3 regions of the Paenibacillus sp. MER TA 81-3 genome follow, and region 1 is predicted to be linked to each of the others. Evidence: riboswitches for the same ligand, from Rfam matches in the RefSeq annotation. Region 1 holds a riboswitch; each other region holds the start of a gene.

Region 1 (5,372 bases):
CTTCGCCAACGCCTTTGTGCAGACGGAAGCGCTCAAGCCCGTCTCCACGAAATACTTGACGTTCGTCGGCAATTTCAGCTCGGATTGGAGTAAGATATCGGCCGCGGGCCTTATCTCCATTTTGCCGTTTACGGTCATTTATATGTTTTTGCAGAGAAGATTTATCGAAGGCGTAGCAGAAGGCAGTTTAAAGGGATAATGGATCGGGAGTAAGAAAAAGGAAGAAATTCGCGAATCTTTATGTTACACTGTAAATACAATAGAATAATAGACTCGGAACAGAAGGCCATCGGAATCGCAATTTCGGTGGCCTTTCGAGCATCATGGCGCTGTATGACAATCCGAGCGAGCAAAAATAGTGAAAGCGGGGCGGATGAAATGAAGGGGAAGTCGGTTATCATTACGGGCGGTTCCAGCGGTATGGGCAAGGCAATGGCTGCGCGTATGGCACAGAAGGGCGCGTGGGTCGTCATTACAGGACGATCGGCAGAGAAGCTGGAGGCGGCAAAAAGCGAAATAGAAACATTCGCAGGCCAGGTGCTTACTGTCCAAATGGATGTGCGCCAGCCTGAAGATGTGCAGCGCATGGTGGAGGAAGCCGTGGCTGTCTTTGGGCGAATCGATGCGCTGGTGAACAATGCGGCAGGCAATTTTCTATGTCCAGCAGAGGATTTGTCAATAAACGGCTGGAATGCGGTCGTCAACATTGTGTTGAACGGTACGTTCTATTGCAGCCAAGCGGTCGGAAAGTATTGGATTGCCGAGGGCATTCCGGGCAGCATCATTAACATGGTGGCCACGTATGCGTGGGATGCCGGACCGGGAGTTATTCACTCGGCGAGCGCCAAAGCGGGGGTGCTTGCCATGACGCGCACGCTTGCGGTGGAATGGGGACGCCGCTATGGCATCCGAGTCAACGCCATCGCACCTGGCTTAATCGAGCGTACCGGCGGCGCAGATAAGCTCATTTCTTCCGAAGAAGCCGGACAACGCATGCTTGACAGCGTTCCGCTCGGACGATTGGGCACACCGGAAGAGATTGCGGGGCTTGCTGCTTTTTTGCTCTCGACGGATGCAGCGTATATGAACGGCGCGTGCTTGACGTTGGATGGAGGGCAATCGCTGCACCAAACGTTTATATAACTGGCTGATACCGGTTATTACAAACGTGCTTACGGATACAAATGGCCATCTTCAGGGGCGCTATATTCCCGGCATTTAATCCCGCACCAGGTCAATATGATTTCAATGCCAGACCTGATCAGGTGTGGGTCATGCAGCAGGCCAAGGCCAGAGGAGTTCATAAGCTGAATACAACCAGGATTAATCAATATATTCAAAGATACGAACACCTATCAGCTGACGAAGAGATATTATGCATTCGGAAATTTCAGCAGACAGCCTCAACATGGAGCAGGGGACCTGCTATTCCTTCGAACAGTGGAAAGTTTCGGGCTGTAATAGCGCCCAAGAGCGTAGTAACCTATGTCGGACAAAATGGTTGATATAGCAACCTGGAAAATCGAATATACTTTCATGCTGCTGAAGCAGGGCGATTATGCGACGACGTCCTGCTTTTTTTCGTACGAAAGAGAAAGAAATTGAATGGCCCAAATGTTTTTGAAATAAAGCGAGGAAACCTTTGGAATAATAATATATTTTAGTGTAGTTACAAGCTGGCAAAGGATTGAATTTCGTCAGCTTGTTTTTTATGTCAAATATCTTGCTTCTTCGCAGAAAAATGTGTATGCTACGATAAGAGCCTATATTTAGTGTCTGTTCAAGAGGGTACATACTAAATATGGATTATTTAACTGAATATCATAGAGTAAATAAGGTGTCGAGTTCGACTTAATAGGGAATCCGGTGCAATTCCGGAGCTGTCCCCGCAACTGTAAGTGTGGACGAGATGGGCATTGCCACTGTATTATGGATCTCTGAGAGTCACTGATATGGGAAGGGCCCACAGTAGGATGACACACAAGTCAGGAGACCTGCCTATTTACTTGGTTTCGCATCTTCGGGGGATGAGAAGTGGAAACGACACGCTGCAGAGTGCTTGGTGAAGCAACAAGCGCTGTATTTTTTTTTTGTCGTTTTAAGCTCATCTACCAGATTAGGTGGGCTTTTTCTATGGAAAAAATCACAGAATCATGTTTGCAATGCTTCTAGCAATGGAGGGTCACTGATGCGTATCGTGTTTGACTCAAAGACCGGAAACGTGAAGCGCTTCGTCAATAAGCTTGATCTGGAATGCATTCAAGTCGCAGATGGGCTGACTGTCGAAGAACCATTCGTCTTAATTACATATTCGACTGGATTCGGACAAGCGCCTCAATCGACTTTGAAATTTTTGGAGAATAATGGCGACATGCTGCAAGGGGTGGTCTCCAGTGGTAATATGAATTGGGGCGAACTTTATGGAAGGGCAGCGGACCGTATTTCCGAAATGTACTCAGTTCCCGTATTAATGAAATTCGAACTGAGCGGTACCAATAAAGATGTGGAGCGTTTTAAACAGGAGGTAAACGAAATTGTCGATGCAACTATCAAATTGGATTCAGCTTAACAATGAAATTATGGTGTTAAAAGATGGAAAGTATCAGTTTGAAAAAGACCGTGAGGCGGCTAGAAGTTATTTTGTCGATTATGTGAATCAAAACACGGTCTTCTTTCACGATTTGAGAGAAAAAATCGATTATCTCATTGAGCATGACTACTACGAACAGGAGCTGTTCGATAAATATAGTTTTGCTGAAGTCAAGAAGTTGTACGAGATGGTGTATCAGAAGAAGTTCAGATTTCCTTCGTTTATGAGCGCTTTTAAGTTCTACAACAACTACGCTATGAAGACGAATGACGGAACGAAGTTTTTGGAGCGGTACGAAGATCGCATTGCGGTCGTCTCCCTCTTCTTGGGCAATGGTGACATGAAGAAGGCGATGGAATACGCGGAGCTCTTCATTTCGCAGGAATACCAGCCAGCAACGCCGACCTTCCTGAATGCAGGGAAGAAGCGGCGCGGTGAATTGGTAAGCTGCTTCTTGCTGGAGATCGACGATTCGATGAACTCGATCGGATTCGCCATTAATTCTGCCTTGCAATTAAGTAAAATTGGCGGCGGCGTAAGCTTGAGCTTGAGCAAAATCCGCGCAGCTGACGAACAGATCAAAGGTTTGGACGGCAAAGCGAGCGGTGTGCTGCCGGTAATGAAATTGTTTGAAGATTGCTTCTCCTATGCGAATCAATTGGGTCAGCGCGATGGCAGCGGGGTCGTTTACTTAAACATTTTCCATGCCGACATTCATGAGTTTTTGGATACGAAAAAGATTAACAGCGATGAGAAAATTCGTATCAAAACGCTGTCGCTTGGCGTCGTAGCCCCTAATAAATTTTTCGAATTGGTAGAGAAAGATAAAGATATGTATCTCTTCTACCCACATACGGTATATAAAGAGTACGGCATGCATATGGACGATATGGATATCACAGCCATGTATGATGAGCTCGTCAACAACCCGAATGTCCGCAAAAAACGAGTTGTTGCCCGAGACCTTATCATTAAAATTGCACAAATCCAGATGGAATCCGGTTACCCATACCTGATGTTTGTCGATAACGCCAATGAATATCATGCGCTGAAAGAAATTGGGCGTGTTAAATTTTCCAACCTGTGCAGTGAGATCGCGCAGTTAAGTGAAGTATCCTCGATCAATGATTACGGTGAAGAGGATGTAATCAATCGCGATATTTCTTGTAACCTGGGCTCACTTAACATCGTTAACGTGATGCAGAACAAACGGATGAAAGAGACGGTTCATCGTTCGATGGATGCGCTAACCGAAGTGAGCGACCGCAGCGACATTTCGATTGTCCCTTCTGTAGCGAAGGCGAACCGCGAACTTCATTCCGTTGGGCTCGGGGCAATGAACCTGCACGGCTTTCTCGCATTGAACAAAATTGCATATGAATCCAAGGAAGCTATCGATTTTGTGCGCACCTTCTTCATGATGCTCAACTTCTACTCGCTGGAGCGCTCGATGCTGATTGCGAAGGAGCGGGGCGAGACGTTCAAAGATTTCGAAAAGAGTGAATATGCGAACGGAGCTTATTTCGAGCGCTACATGAATACCGATTATTCGCCGCGGACGGAAAAGGTGGCTGCCTTGTTCGAAGGCATGGACATCCCGACTCATGAAGATTGGGTGCGGCTGAAGGAGCAAGTGGCTCAATACGGCGTCTACCATGCCTACCGCTTGGCGATTGCGCCGACCGGCTCGATATCTTACCTTCAATCGTCAACCGCTTCGATCGCGCCAATTACGCAAAAGATCGAGGAACGTGAGTACGGGGATTCCAAAACGATATATCCGATGCCGTTCTTGAATGAGGACAACTTCTTCTACTACAAAGAAGCTTATGATATGGATATGTTCAACCTGATCGATCTGGTTGCTGAAGTGCAAGTTCATATCGATCAAGCGATTTCGACTATCTTATACGTCAAAGATGATTTGACGACGAGAGATTTGGCGATGTATTACATTTATGCCCAGAAGAAAGGGCTAAAGACACTCTATTATACACGTACGAGAAAAAGAACGATCGACGAATGCGTAAGCTGCGTCGTATAAGCACGGAAAAGATGCATAGATGTGCATCATATCTGATGATCAACGTTGATTGTGCCAGTGGTGTCGTTAGAAGGAGGATATATTGATGAATAAGTTTGAAGCGGTGAATTGGAATGCTCCGGAAGCAGACTATACCGAGCTCCTGTGGACCCAGAACACCTCCCAGTTCTGGTTAGATACCGAGATTCCGATTTCGAAAGACTTGAAATCTTGGACTAAGCTAAGTCATAACGAAAAGTTGACTTTTATGAGAGTATTAGGCGGATTGACGCTGCTGGATACGGAACAAGGCAACGTCGGCATGCCTATGATTGCGCAGCATGTGGCAGACAAACAGAAGAAGGCAATCCTTATTTTCCAAGCGGCCATGGAAGAGATCCACGCCAAAAGCTACAGCACGATCTTTACGACGGTAGCTAGCTCGGAGATGATTAACGATACGTTCGAATGGGTGAAAGAAGATAAACATTTACAATATAAAACATCCAGAATCGACTCGTATTACAAAAATATACAAGACGGTGGAAATCTGAGCCTCTATCAAGCAATGGTAGCTTCTGTATTTCTGGAAAGCTTCTTGTTCTATTCGGGATTCTTCTATCCGTTATATTTGGCAGGCCAAGGAAAAATGGTCGCGAGCGGAGAGATTATTAAACTCATTGTTCGAGATGAGAGCGTACATGGCGTCTTCGTCGGATTGCTTGCGCAGGAAGCATTCCAGCAATTGAACGGTGCAGA
Region 2 (5,372 bases), on a different contig from region 1:
TTCGCCATGACGACGGGGGGCATCGCAGCTTCTGTAGATTTAATCGGCATATGGGCGGCGGAAGTGCTCGGCTATGCGGTGCACAATGCGATCATTGCAGCGGAGTCGGCTGGAGGCGTGCCGGCTTGGCGCGATTGGCAGCCCCATTCTTGAAAAAAGAAGCGCACTGGAACAGTTTCCAGTGCGCTTCTCTGTTTGTGTCTGCTCATTTCTCCAGCGTTCCTCTTGTCGCCGTATCTGCTGGAGACTTTGGAGCCATTTTATCATGCTTATGTTCATTCTCCCATATGCTCAGGACAACAACGACGAGCAGCTGTCGGCTTGTTGTTCGACGGACGCGATGCTGGAGGCTGCAACACAGGGGGGCTTCGTCGTAATTCGCGGAGCATGCAAAGAATTGGAAAAAGCGAAATATGAGTCACACTAACCTTACTGATGCGAGGGGATAGTGGAGCTAGGGCGATTTATAACAACCTCAACCTTTCTCGCGATTAAGCATACTCGAGCTTGTCACTATCGAAGCGTCTAGTGCTGTACATGGCTGCTGAGCTTGGGAAGCACGTAAAATGTCCGTGCGACATGAGAAAACCTCTGTCGAGGCCTTTCATAGATGAGCGACCGCATGTAGAGGCAGGGTTTATCGCCATAGGGAATGGTTGATTCGCTTTACCGCTTCACAGAACTTTAACTTTCCTTAATGGTAAATAAACCCCGAGACTAAGCCTCGGGGTTTGCTGACATCATTCAATTATTTAGGGAAAATTGAAGAAATCGCCTGCTTCAGTACGCCGGCCGAATGGTGCAGCTTCTGCTTCTCATCTTCTGACAGGTGAAGCTCGTACACATCTCTAATCCCTTGGCGGTTGACGACAGCTGGAACGCCGATGTAGACATCGTCCAACCCGTATTTTCCGGTTAACAAAGTAGATACCGACAGTACGGAATTCTCATTGCGGAGAATCGCCTTAGTCAGACGCGCGAGTCCCATCGCGATGCCGTAGTAAGTGGCGCCTTTGCGTTCAATGATATGATACGCGGCGTCGCGCACATTGATGAAAATATTGTTCAAATCTTCGTCTGTTGGCTTCCCGTGCGTCTTCCGGTAATCTTCGAGCGGTTGCCCCCCGATGCTGACGTTGCTCCATGCCGGAAGCTCGGTGTCCCCGTGTTCGCCTATAATGTAGGCGTGGACATTGCGCGGATCGACCTCGATCTGCTCTCCAAGCAGATAGCGAAGGCGTGCCGTGTCTAGAATCGTACCGGATCCGATGACGCGATTTGCTGGCAAGCCGGAATATTTCCATGTCGCGTATGTAAGCACGTCTACCGGATTGGTGGCAACCAGGAACAGTCCGTTGAAGCCGCTGTTCATGACTGATTCAACGATAGACTTGAATATTTTTGCATTTTTTTCGATGAGATCGAGACGTGTTTCGCCAGGAGCTTGGTTCGCACCGGCTGTGATGACGACCAAATCAGCGTCTTTACAATCGCTGTAGTCCCCAGCCCAAATTCGCATATTGGATGCGAATGGAAGGCCGTGGTTTAGATCCATCGCGTCGCCCTCCGCTTTTTTGTGGTTGGCGTCGATAATGACTAATTCGGAAGCTAAGCCCTGATTGAACAAGGCGAATGCATAGCTGGATCCGACGAATCCCGAACCGATCAATGCAATGCGGGATACTTTGGATATTTGGGTCATAATGTGTATTGCCTCCTTTGTGCTCAATGAAGCATGAGACAGCTTGTTCAAAATATGTAACAATTAAATTTTAACCAATATTCATACATATAGCCAACCTAAAATGAAAATTTCATGAAAGGAGGCATCACGACGTTATCGAGAGATGTAAAATGCAATTAAATTAAAGCTTTCCTCTCGATACCTCTCGATATGAGGAGGCTCTGATTTTGAGCGGTAATGCGCCCAAGATCATTAGTTCGACTATATCAATTTTTCTCGAAATATATGTGTTTTGTGAAATGTGTTCTGTGGTTGTACATCGTGCATGGAGCTCGTTTATATGTGAGTGGCCCCGAAACGTTTGCAGGAAAATGAGGAAGGAGTTATCTTGGAGATATGGATGACAATTCAGAAGTAACGATATGAATATAAAGGAGGCAGTTATGATGGCGAATTTGACGGTGAAAGTGGAAGGAATGACTTGCGGACATTGCAAGCAATCGGTCGAACGGGCCGTTGCTGGCATCGGCGGACAAGCACAGGTGGACCTGGCGGCGAAGCAAGTGAGTGTCACTTATGACGAGACGGCAGTAAAGCCGGATCAGATTCGCGAAGCGATCGAGGACCAAGGTTTCGATGTGATCTCGTGATCGTAAATGAATGATGCAAGGTGAAAAGTTGGTATTTTCATCGGTTTCTCCACATGGTATGATCGAGCTTAGAAGGGAAAAGATTGAATAAAGGAGGTCCGTTGATGCAATTACGAGTGACACCAAAGGCGGCACAGCGGTTTCAGACCGATTGGGGATTTACAGCAGGAGATACGGTGCGCGTATTCGTGCGCTACAGTGGATTCAGCGCTTCAGGACCTTACTCTTTCGGCATCATGAAAGACAGCCCGCAATATCCTGGCGTAACCGAAGTCGTGGACGGCATTACATTCTACATGGAGCAGAACGATCTGTGGTTCTTGGACAATCGCGAGCTGACCTTAGATGAGAACGGGGAAGACATCGTGTTCTTGAATGAAGGAATGTCCATATAGCGTGTGTATTTTCATTGCCAAGCTAGGCATACTTGGGAGACGAGTATGGGTTCGACTTTCTGGAGATGCATTACCGGAAGACATGGGAGAAGGTAAACCTATTCTTAATCAAAATTGACTGGTACATCAGGAAAAGGTTAACCCTTTTCTGGAACATTTCCTCAACCCCATACTTTACTGCTCGTCCATTTGGAAAAAGCACTTGTCATCCGCTGCAAGACAGTTTATAATCGTTCTCAATTGGAAAGGTGTCCATCACGTTCCAACACAACTGCATATCAGGGAACAGGCGCTTTGCGAACATGTCAAAGCTTAATAGGGAAGTTCGGTTCAAGTCCGACGCGGTCCCGCCACTGTATCAGAAGAGGTGTAGCCTTCAGGCCACTGGTTTCGCTTATGCAACCGGGAAGGCCGCTAACACCGATGACGCTGAAGCCAGGAGACCTGCCTGTTCTGGCAGCACTGATTGTACCTACGGGAGATAGGGAAGTGTTCGTAAACATGGAAATCGCGTGTCGATGTCCGGCGCAGCCGGATGGGACGATGATAGGAAAGCGATGAGCCATTATTCCGTCATGGACGTTTACGGGACATCTCTGTCAGTTGGCAGGATGTCCTTTTTTGTGGTTTCCTTATGGCGAATAATGTTATATGCTAATTCCGTGTTAACAGATAGAAATTGTCCCTATTTGTCCCGCGGGGGAATCACATATGGAGAGGAGCAAGGATAATGACAGCATCATCAGTACAGACAAGTGCAGCAGGATATCCGCGCATCGGCTATGATCGCGAATGGAAGAAAGCGTTGGAGCAGTATTGGGCGAAAAAGATTTCGGCTCAGGAGCTGGAGCAGGAATTAGACAAGATTGAATTGCAGCGATTGACCAAAATGCAACAAGCCGGTCTCGATTACATTCCTGTAAACGACTATTCTTGGTACGACCATGTGCTTGACATGACTACGATGTTCGGACTCATCCCTTCACGTTATTCGTATGAAGGCGGGGAAGTATCGCCTGATCTCATGTTTGCTCTTGCACGCGGAACCCAAGATGCAGTTGCTTGTGAAATGACGAAATGGTTCAACACGAACTATCACTATATTGTGCCAGAATGGGAAGGTCGAGCGCCACAGCTTACTTCCAACCGGCCGCTGCAAGCTTATCGCAAAGCGAAGCTTCAGTTGGGCATCGAAGGCAAGCCGGTCATCATTGGTCCTTACACGTATGTGCGCTCCTTGAAGGGGGTTCCCGCAGGAGAACGTCTGCAGGTCCTGAAGCAGTTCATCGGTGTGTACAGCGACATTCTTCGCGAGCTTGAAGCGGAGGGCGTTCCGTGCGTACAGCTGGATGAGCCGGCGTTCGTGTTGGCAATGAAGCCAGAAGATTGGCAGGCTGTGCAATCCGTATACGAACAGCTACGGACAGCGGCTCCGACGCTTCCGTTATGGGTGCAAACTTATTTCGATGCGGTATCGGATTACGAAGCATTCGTTCAACTGCCGGTCAATACGCTGGGGTTGGATTTCGTGCATGGCAAAGCAAGCAACGAAGCCGCGCTTCGCAAGTCGGGCTTCCCTCAAGATAAAACGTTAGCGCTCGGCGTTATCGACGGCCGAAACATATGGCGTACTGATCTGCAAGAAGTGGCGGAGTGGCTGGAATCCGTTGCGAGCATCGTGCCGAAGGAACGCTGGATCGTACAGTCATCCTGCAGCCTGCTGCATGTGCCGTTGACGGCGACGCGCGAGACAGAGCTTCCGGAGGTAATTCGTGAGGCGTTGGCCTTCGCGGATGAGAAGCTGGAGGAGACGGTGCAATTGGCCCGTCATATCGCGCAGCCTAGTGACGCAACTCGTGCCGCTCTGAATGACAGTGCCGCGCGCGTCCTCTCATGGTGCAACGAGCCTTCCCGCCAGCGTACAGATATCGTCCAAGCATTGCACGAGCTGCTGGAGGAGGAGAAGGCGAAAGGAATTAAGCGCACGCCTTATGAGGAGCGCCGAGTGCTGCATTCGAAGCGCTGGCCGGAACTCCCGCTCTTGCCGACGACGACAATCGGCAGCATGCCGCAAACGGCCGACATTCGCCGGGCGAGATTGCGTTACCGCAAGGGAGAGTGGGATGCACGAACATATGAAGCTTTCCTGGAAGAAGAAATGACGCGTTGGATTCGCATCCAGGAAGACATCGGCATCGATGTGCTCGTGCATGGCGAGTTCGAGCGTACGGACATGGTTGAATACTTTGGCGAAAAATTGGACGGCTTCGCCTTTACCAAATTCGGCTGGGTGCAATCTTACGGCTCCCGCTGCGTTAAGCCGCCAGTTCTCTACGGGGATGTCGCGTTCACAGAACCGATGACCGTGAAAGAGACGGCGTTCGCCCAGTCTTTGACTGCGCAGCCGGTTAAAGGCATGCTCACTGGTCCGGTGACGATTCTGAACTGGTCGTTCGTCCGTAATGATGTCCCGCGCGAACAAGCGGCATTCCAGCTGGCTTATGCGCTGCGCCAAGAAATTGCCGCCTTGGAGCAAGCCGGCATCGGAATGATTCAAGTGGATGAGCCGGCGGTGAAGGAAGGCATGCCGCTCAAAGCGGAGGATGCGTCCTATTACACGGAGTGGGCCGTGCTTGCATTCCG
Region 3 (5,372 bases), on a different contig from region 1:
CCCGTCATTATGATAGGAAAGGCGATCACGGCGCTGGAGCATGCTATCCGCAAGGCGGCATCATCGGAAGCGGCGCTTAAGCCGCTCGGCATCCTGCTCCCGGTCATTGTCGTTGGAGGCTCTTATGCTTTGACATGGGCGCTGCTATGGGGACTCCATGAAATTCATTTCTCTCTCGCATGGGCGGCCGAAGCGATTCTTATCGGCACGACGATTGCGACCAAAGGACTGAAGGATGCGGGGATGGCGGTGTATAAGCGGTTAGCCGCACGGGACATCGACGGTGCGCGGCGTGAAGTCGGCATGATTGTCGGACGTGATACGGATGAACTCGACGAGCCTGAAGTCGTGCGCGCTACGGTTGAAACCGTAGCCGAGAATATTGTGGATGCCGTCATATCCCCGTTATGTTACGCGCTTATCGGTGGGGCGCCGTTAGCTATGGCGTACCGGGCGGTAAATACGCTCGATTCGATGGTCGGTTATAAAAATGAGAAGTACGGCAACTTAGGCTGGGCCTCCGCGCGGCTGGATGACATTGCGAATTGGATTCCGGCCCGCTTGACGGCAGTTCTCATGGCGATATGCGCCTGGATGAAGGGATATGACGGGACGCGGGCTTGGCAGACAGCCAAGCGTGACGCGCCGAGGCACCCGAGCCCGAACAGCGGCTGGCCGGAGGCGGCTGCAGCCGGGGCGCTTGGTGTCCGGCTCGGTGGATATAATGTGTATAAGGGCGTACGATCGTTGCGTGCTTATATGGGAGACGAGGTCCAGCCTTTGCAAGCACAGCATATTCCGGCTGCCTGCAGTCTGCTGACAGGCAGTACACTGGGCTTCACAGTCATCGCTGCCGTGCTGCTATATGCGCGCGGGGGATGGCTCCTGTAGATGAATGGCGGATGAAGGAGTAAGAATGAAATGAGACTGACACGACAATATAAAGCTCCCCGTCAGAAGAGGCGCCGATCAGGAGCAAGCCCATCTGGAATGGTAACAAGAGGTGCGATGTCCAAACGGAATGTACGCAGAAAAAAGGGCGTACGAGATACCATCGTGCGATTCGCGATCGTGCGGCACGGATTGACGCAGGCGAATGTAGAACGGCGTTATATTAGTTATACGGATGATTCCATCCTGCCACAGGCTTCAGAGGAGCTGAGGCCTTTGCGCCGGGCATTGGCGCACCCTGCTCCGATCCTCTACACAAGCGATATGCGCCGCTGCCGCGAAACGATCGCGTACTTGCGGCCTCGCGACAGCCGAGAAGCATCTGTTGATACACGGCTGCGCGAGTACGACTTCGGCATGTGGGAAGGCTTGACCTATAACGATCTGAAGGAAGAGCCCCAATATCGAAAGTGGCTGGATGATATGTCGTCCGTGCAGCCGCCGCGGGGAGAACCGTGGCAGTCATTCTGCACGCGTACGGCACATGTATGGTGGGAGATACTGAGAAATGCGCGGGCGCAAATCCGCACCGTGCCGGAACAGTCAGGTGTGGCTCGCACCCGGAATCGTCCACTGCGAACGAGCAGGAACCGAAAAGCTCGGATTCGGACTGACCGCTTCGTGCAAGGTGCGTCTGGCCGAATGGCGCGCCCGGACGTGCTCGTGGTGACCCACGGCGGCATTGTACGGAGACTGCACACGCTCGCATTCCCGCGCAAATCGTTCTGGGAGGCGGCTGCGCCGATTGGCGGCGGTGTTATGATTACGGCGAAGCGTTGCGCGCGCAAATGGGTGTTCCTGCGAGCTGAGCGTTTTCCCTCTCTATAGTGGGGGCAGCCGGGGCGCGAGATGGCCGGATTGTTGATTTGTATCGGGAGACAGGTTGCCCTTGTGAGCAACCTTATTGCAAGAACGGAGCTTTTCCCCTATAATCTATTATCAAGTTCAATGCTTGAACGGACAAATGAATAGTGCAATTTCTTCAGGCCCTTGCGTGTACGGATACGATTGATCCGATCTAATATATGATCCATGCCCAAGGTTAATAGGGAAGCCGGTGAAATTCCGGCGCGGTCCCGCCACTGTGAATGGAGTGTTGCGCTCATGAAGCCACTGTCGATGCGGCGCCGGATGTACAGATGTTCGGATGCGGCGACGGGAAGGCGAGCGGCAACGTGCAGCTCCTAAGTCAGGAGACCTGCCTGAAGATAGACGAGCAATATCCTTCGCGGAAGGGACCACGTCTACAAAGTATGGCATGAGGCAATGCAAGACGCTGTCGATACCGCTGTTGCGGTAAGCATGGCGCTGGCTATGCCGTGTCGTACCTTATAGGCTAAGTGAGACGAAGTCCCCCGATCCGTAGGATCGGGGGTTTTTTAACACTGTGTTCTTTGACAACCTATTGTATATAGATGAAGGGATATGCTCGTCACCTGACCATTATTGCGCACTGCGTTTACCGCGTTTGCTCCAGTTCACAGAAGACGATTCACACTCAAGGAATATATTAAGCAAGGGAGAGGAACATGTATGCACAAATGGCTGAATAAAACATTGGCAGCCGTATTGGCAGTTATTTTGGCAGTAAGCTTGACGGCTTGCGGCGCGAGCACAGGGGAAGTGAAGCCTTCCGACAACACGGCGGCGCAGCAGGAGAACACAAATAAAGAAGCTTCCAATACAGAGCAACCGAAGCAGGATGACGCTGCGAAGACGACATATCCGCTTACCGTGAAAGACGTCACTGGTGAAGAGTTCACCTTCGACAAAGCGCCGGAGCGCATCATCTCGGTATCGCCGGCAGAGACAGAGTCGTTGTTTGCTCTTGGCTTGGATGAACAAATTGTCGGGGTATCCGACTATGACGACTATCCAGAAGCAGCCGCCTCGAAGGCGAAGATGGGCGGTATCGTAAAACCGAATGAAGAGGCGATTATTGCAGCGAAGCCAGATATTGTCTTCACCGGCATCTCCATGAAAGAGCCAGTCGTGAACAAATTCCGCGAGCTAGGCATTAAAATTTTCAAAGTGGAACCGAAGACATATGATGACGTTATTAAAAACATAGAACTGTACGGTCAAATTACGGATCGTCAAAAAGAAGCGCAAGCAGTCGTTGAGCAAATGAAGAAAGCGCGCGAAGAAGTACAAACTGCTGTGCAAAGCGTTACCGACAAGAAAAAAGTGTACATTGAGTTCTCCCCAGGTTGGACAGTAGGCAGCGGTGAGTTCATGAATGAGATGATCGAGCTTGCCGGCGCTACGAACGTAGCAGCGGATGCGGAAGGCTGGGTGCAAATCAACGAGGAGAACATCATCAAGTCGAATCCTGACGTCATTTTGTACACCCAAGGGGTTGTCGACCAGGATACGAACAAGTCATTGGAAGAAATCATCCGCGGACGTAGCGGGTGGAATAACATTAACGCGATTAAAAACAACCAAGTTATCGCTGTGGATCAAAATTTGCTCAGCCGTCCGGGACCTCGTGTGGCGGAGGGGCTCAAAGCCGTTGCAAAAGCGATTTACCCTGACTTGGTGAAATAACCGATGCGGAGAAATAGATGAAAAAGATTGTATGGTATGGAGGAGCGAGCTTTGCGCTTCTCCTCTTGTCCGTTGTGGGATGCTTGGCTGTAGGCTCGGTGCAGATGCCTTTAGGTGAAATGACACGCATCTTGCTCCATCATATACCGGGCTTGGACTCTATATTTCCGGTGACCTGGGATGACGCCTCTGCGCAAATTATGATGAAGGTGCGCTTTCCACGCGTCGTGCTTGCGATGTTGGTCGGAGCAGCGCTCGGTGTGGCAGGCACCGCGTTTCAAGGCGTGCTGCGCAATCCGTTGGCTGACCCGTACACTCTGGGCGTATCGTCCGGCGCGTCCGTCGGCGCGGCCCTTCTTATATACTTCGGGCTCCAATACGCGCTGCTCGGAGAGTGGACCATTCCGGTCGTCGCTTTCGCAACAGGGACGCTGACGCTTATTATCGTCATGAGACTTGCCAATGACGGCGGGAAAATCCCGATTGAAACGCTTATTTTGTCAGGGGTCGTTATGCAAGCCTTTCTTGGCGCGATCGTCTCCTTCTTAGTCGCGATGACGAAGCAAACGATTAACGAAATATTGTTCTGGGTCATGGGCAGCTTGGCGCTGCGCGGATGGTCCTATACGGTTGTGCTGGGCCCTTACTTGGCTATCGGCATCATTATTCTCATTTCCTATGCAAGACCGCTTAATCTGCTCGCATTGGGCGAGCGGCAGGCCTCTCATCTCGGGCTTCATGTGGAGCGCACGAAGTGGGTAGTGCTGCTTACCGCCACATTAATTACGGCGGCGGCGGTGTCCGTATCTGGCGTCATCGGCTTTGTCGGCTTGGTCGTTCCGCACATATTGCGTTTAATCGTCGGTCCGGATTACCGCTATTTGATTCCGCTCTCAGCGGTGGGCGGCGCAATCTATGTGATGTGGGCGGATACGATTGCAAGAACGGCGTTTGCACCGACGGAAATTCCTCTCGGCGTGGTGACTGCATTTATCGGCGCGCCCTTCTTTGCTTACCTGCTCATTCGGAACAAGCGTACGAAACGGGGGAAATGGTCATGAGACATATGCTGGCACAGCAGGAGGCGCAATCAGCGGAACCAATCATTCACGCGGAGCGGCTGTGCAAACGTTATGGCGACAAAACGGTGCTCGACAACGTATCGCTTTCCGTGCAGCCCGGAGAATGGGTCGGCATCATCGGACCGAACGGAAGCGGGAAATCGACGCTCTTGTCGCTCGTATCGGGGGCGGATACCGTGTCTGCCGGACGTGTCCGCATTCAGGGTCGGGCGCTTGCCTCTTATAAGCGCAAGGCGTTATCGCAGTTGATGGCGGTGCTGCAGCAGGAGGCGCTGCCTCCGCTTAACTTCACCGTGCGCGAAATTGTTGAGATGGGACGATTCCCATATCAATCGTGGCTCGGTTCGGAAGGCGAAGACAGCGGTCCGTTCATTGACGGCATTATGGATCGGCTGCAGTTGACTCCACTCGCGGATCGTCCGCTTGACCGATTAAGCGGAGGACAGCGACAGCGGGCTGCGCTGGCGAAGCTGATGGCCCAGTCGCCGAGCATCGTGCTGCTGGATGAGCCGACCACCTACCTCGACATCCATTATCAAGTCCAATTCATGGATGTCGTGCGCGATTGGCAGCAAGATTGCGGCCTGACGGTCGTGTCGGTGCTGCATGACTTGAACTTGGCCTCCCTCTATTGCGACCGCCTCATCGTGCTGCACGAGGGCAAGCTGATCGCGGAGGGAAGTCCGGATGAACTGATGTCTGCGGAGCTGCTGGAACGTATCTTCGCGACGCGGACGACGATCGTGCCGCATCCGGAGATCGGCCGGCCGCAGGTGCTCATTTGCCCTC

Evidence for each region. Region 1 has a riboswitch for cobalamin ahead of nrdI (class Ib ribonucleoside-diphosphate reductase assembly flavoprotein NrdI). Riboswitches for the same ligand answer to the same signal wherever they lie in the genome.
Region 2: it holds a riboswitch for cobalamin, as region 1 does, so the genes downstream of both, metE (5-methyltetrahydropteroyltriglutamate--homocysteine S-methyltransferase) here and nrdI (class Ib ribonucleoside-diphosphate reductase assembly flavoprotein NrdI) in region 1, are expected to answer to the same signal.
Region 3: it holds a riboswitch for cobalamin, as region 1 does, so the genes downstream of both, M3650_RS07335 (ABC transporter substrate-binding protein) here and nrdI (class Ib ribonucleoside-diphosphate reductase assembly flavoprotein NrdI) in region 1, are expected to answer to the same signal.

Annotation. Positions count from the first base shown of each region.
Region 1 covers NZ_JAMAWB010000009.1:165,067-170,438, reverse strand. Annotated here, with positions in the region: gene M3650_RS14980 (carbohydrate ABC transporter permease) at 1-199, shown strand, start outside; gene fadH (2,4-dienoyl-CoA reductase) at 379-1,143, shown strand; cobalamin riboswitch at 1,818-2,016, shown strand; gene nrdI (class Ib ribonucleoside-diphosphate reductase assembly flavoprotein NrdI) at 2,189-2,569, shown strand; gene nrdE (class 1b ribonucleoside-diphosphate reductase subunit alpha) at 2,541-4,634, shown strand; gene nrdF (class 1b ribonucleoside-diphosphate reductase subunit beta) at 4,720-5,372, shown strand, end outside.
Region 2 covers NZ_JAMAWB010000001.1:403,986-409,357, forward strand. Annotated here, with positions in the region: gene M3650_RS01815 (P1 family peptidase) at 1-153, shown strand, start outside; gene M3650_RS01820 (hypothetical protein) at 266-427, shown strand; gene M3650_RS01825 (L-lactate dehydrogenase) at 749-1,702, opposite strand; gene M3650_RS01830 (cation transporter) at 2,131-2,334, shown strand; gene M3650_RS01835 (HesB/YadR/YfhF family protein) at 2,439-2,729, shown strand; cobalamin riboswitch at 3,000-3,195, shown strand; gene M3650_RS01840 (hypothetical protein) at 3,153-3,290, shown strand; gene metE (5-methyltetrahydropteroyltriglutamate--homocysteine S-methyltransferase) at 3,460-5,372, shown strand, end outside.
Region 3 covers NZ_JAMAWB010000004.1:256,406-261,777, forward strand. Annotated here, with positions in the region: gene cbiB (adenosylcobinamide-phosphate synthase CbiB) at 1-891, shown strand, start outside; gene M3650_RS07330 (histidine phosphatase family protein) at 1,009-1,779, shown strand; cobalamin riboswitch at 1,961-2,171, shown strand; gene M3650_RS07335 (ABC transporter substrate-binding protein) at 2,485-3,501, shown strand; gene M3650_RS07340 (FecCD family ABC transporter permease) at 3,519-4,562, shown strand; gene M3650_RS07345 (ABC transporter ATP-binding protein) at 4,559-5,372, shown strand, end outside.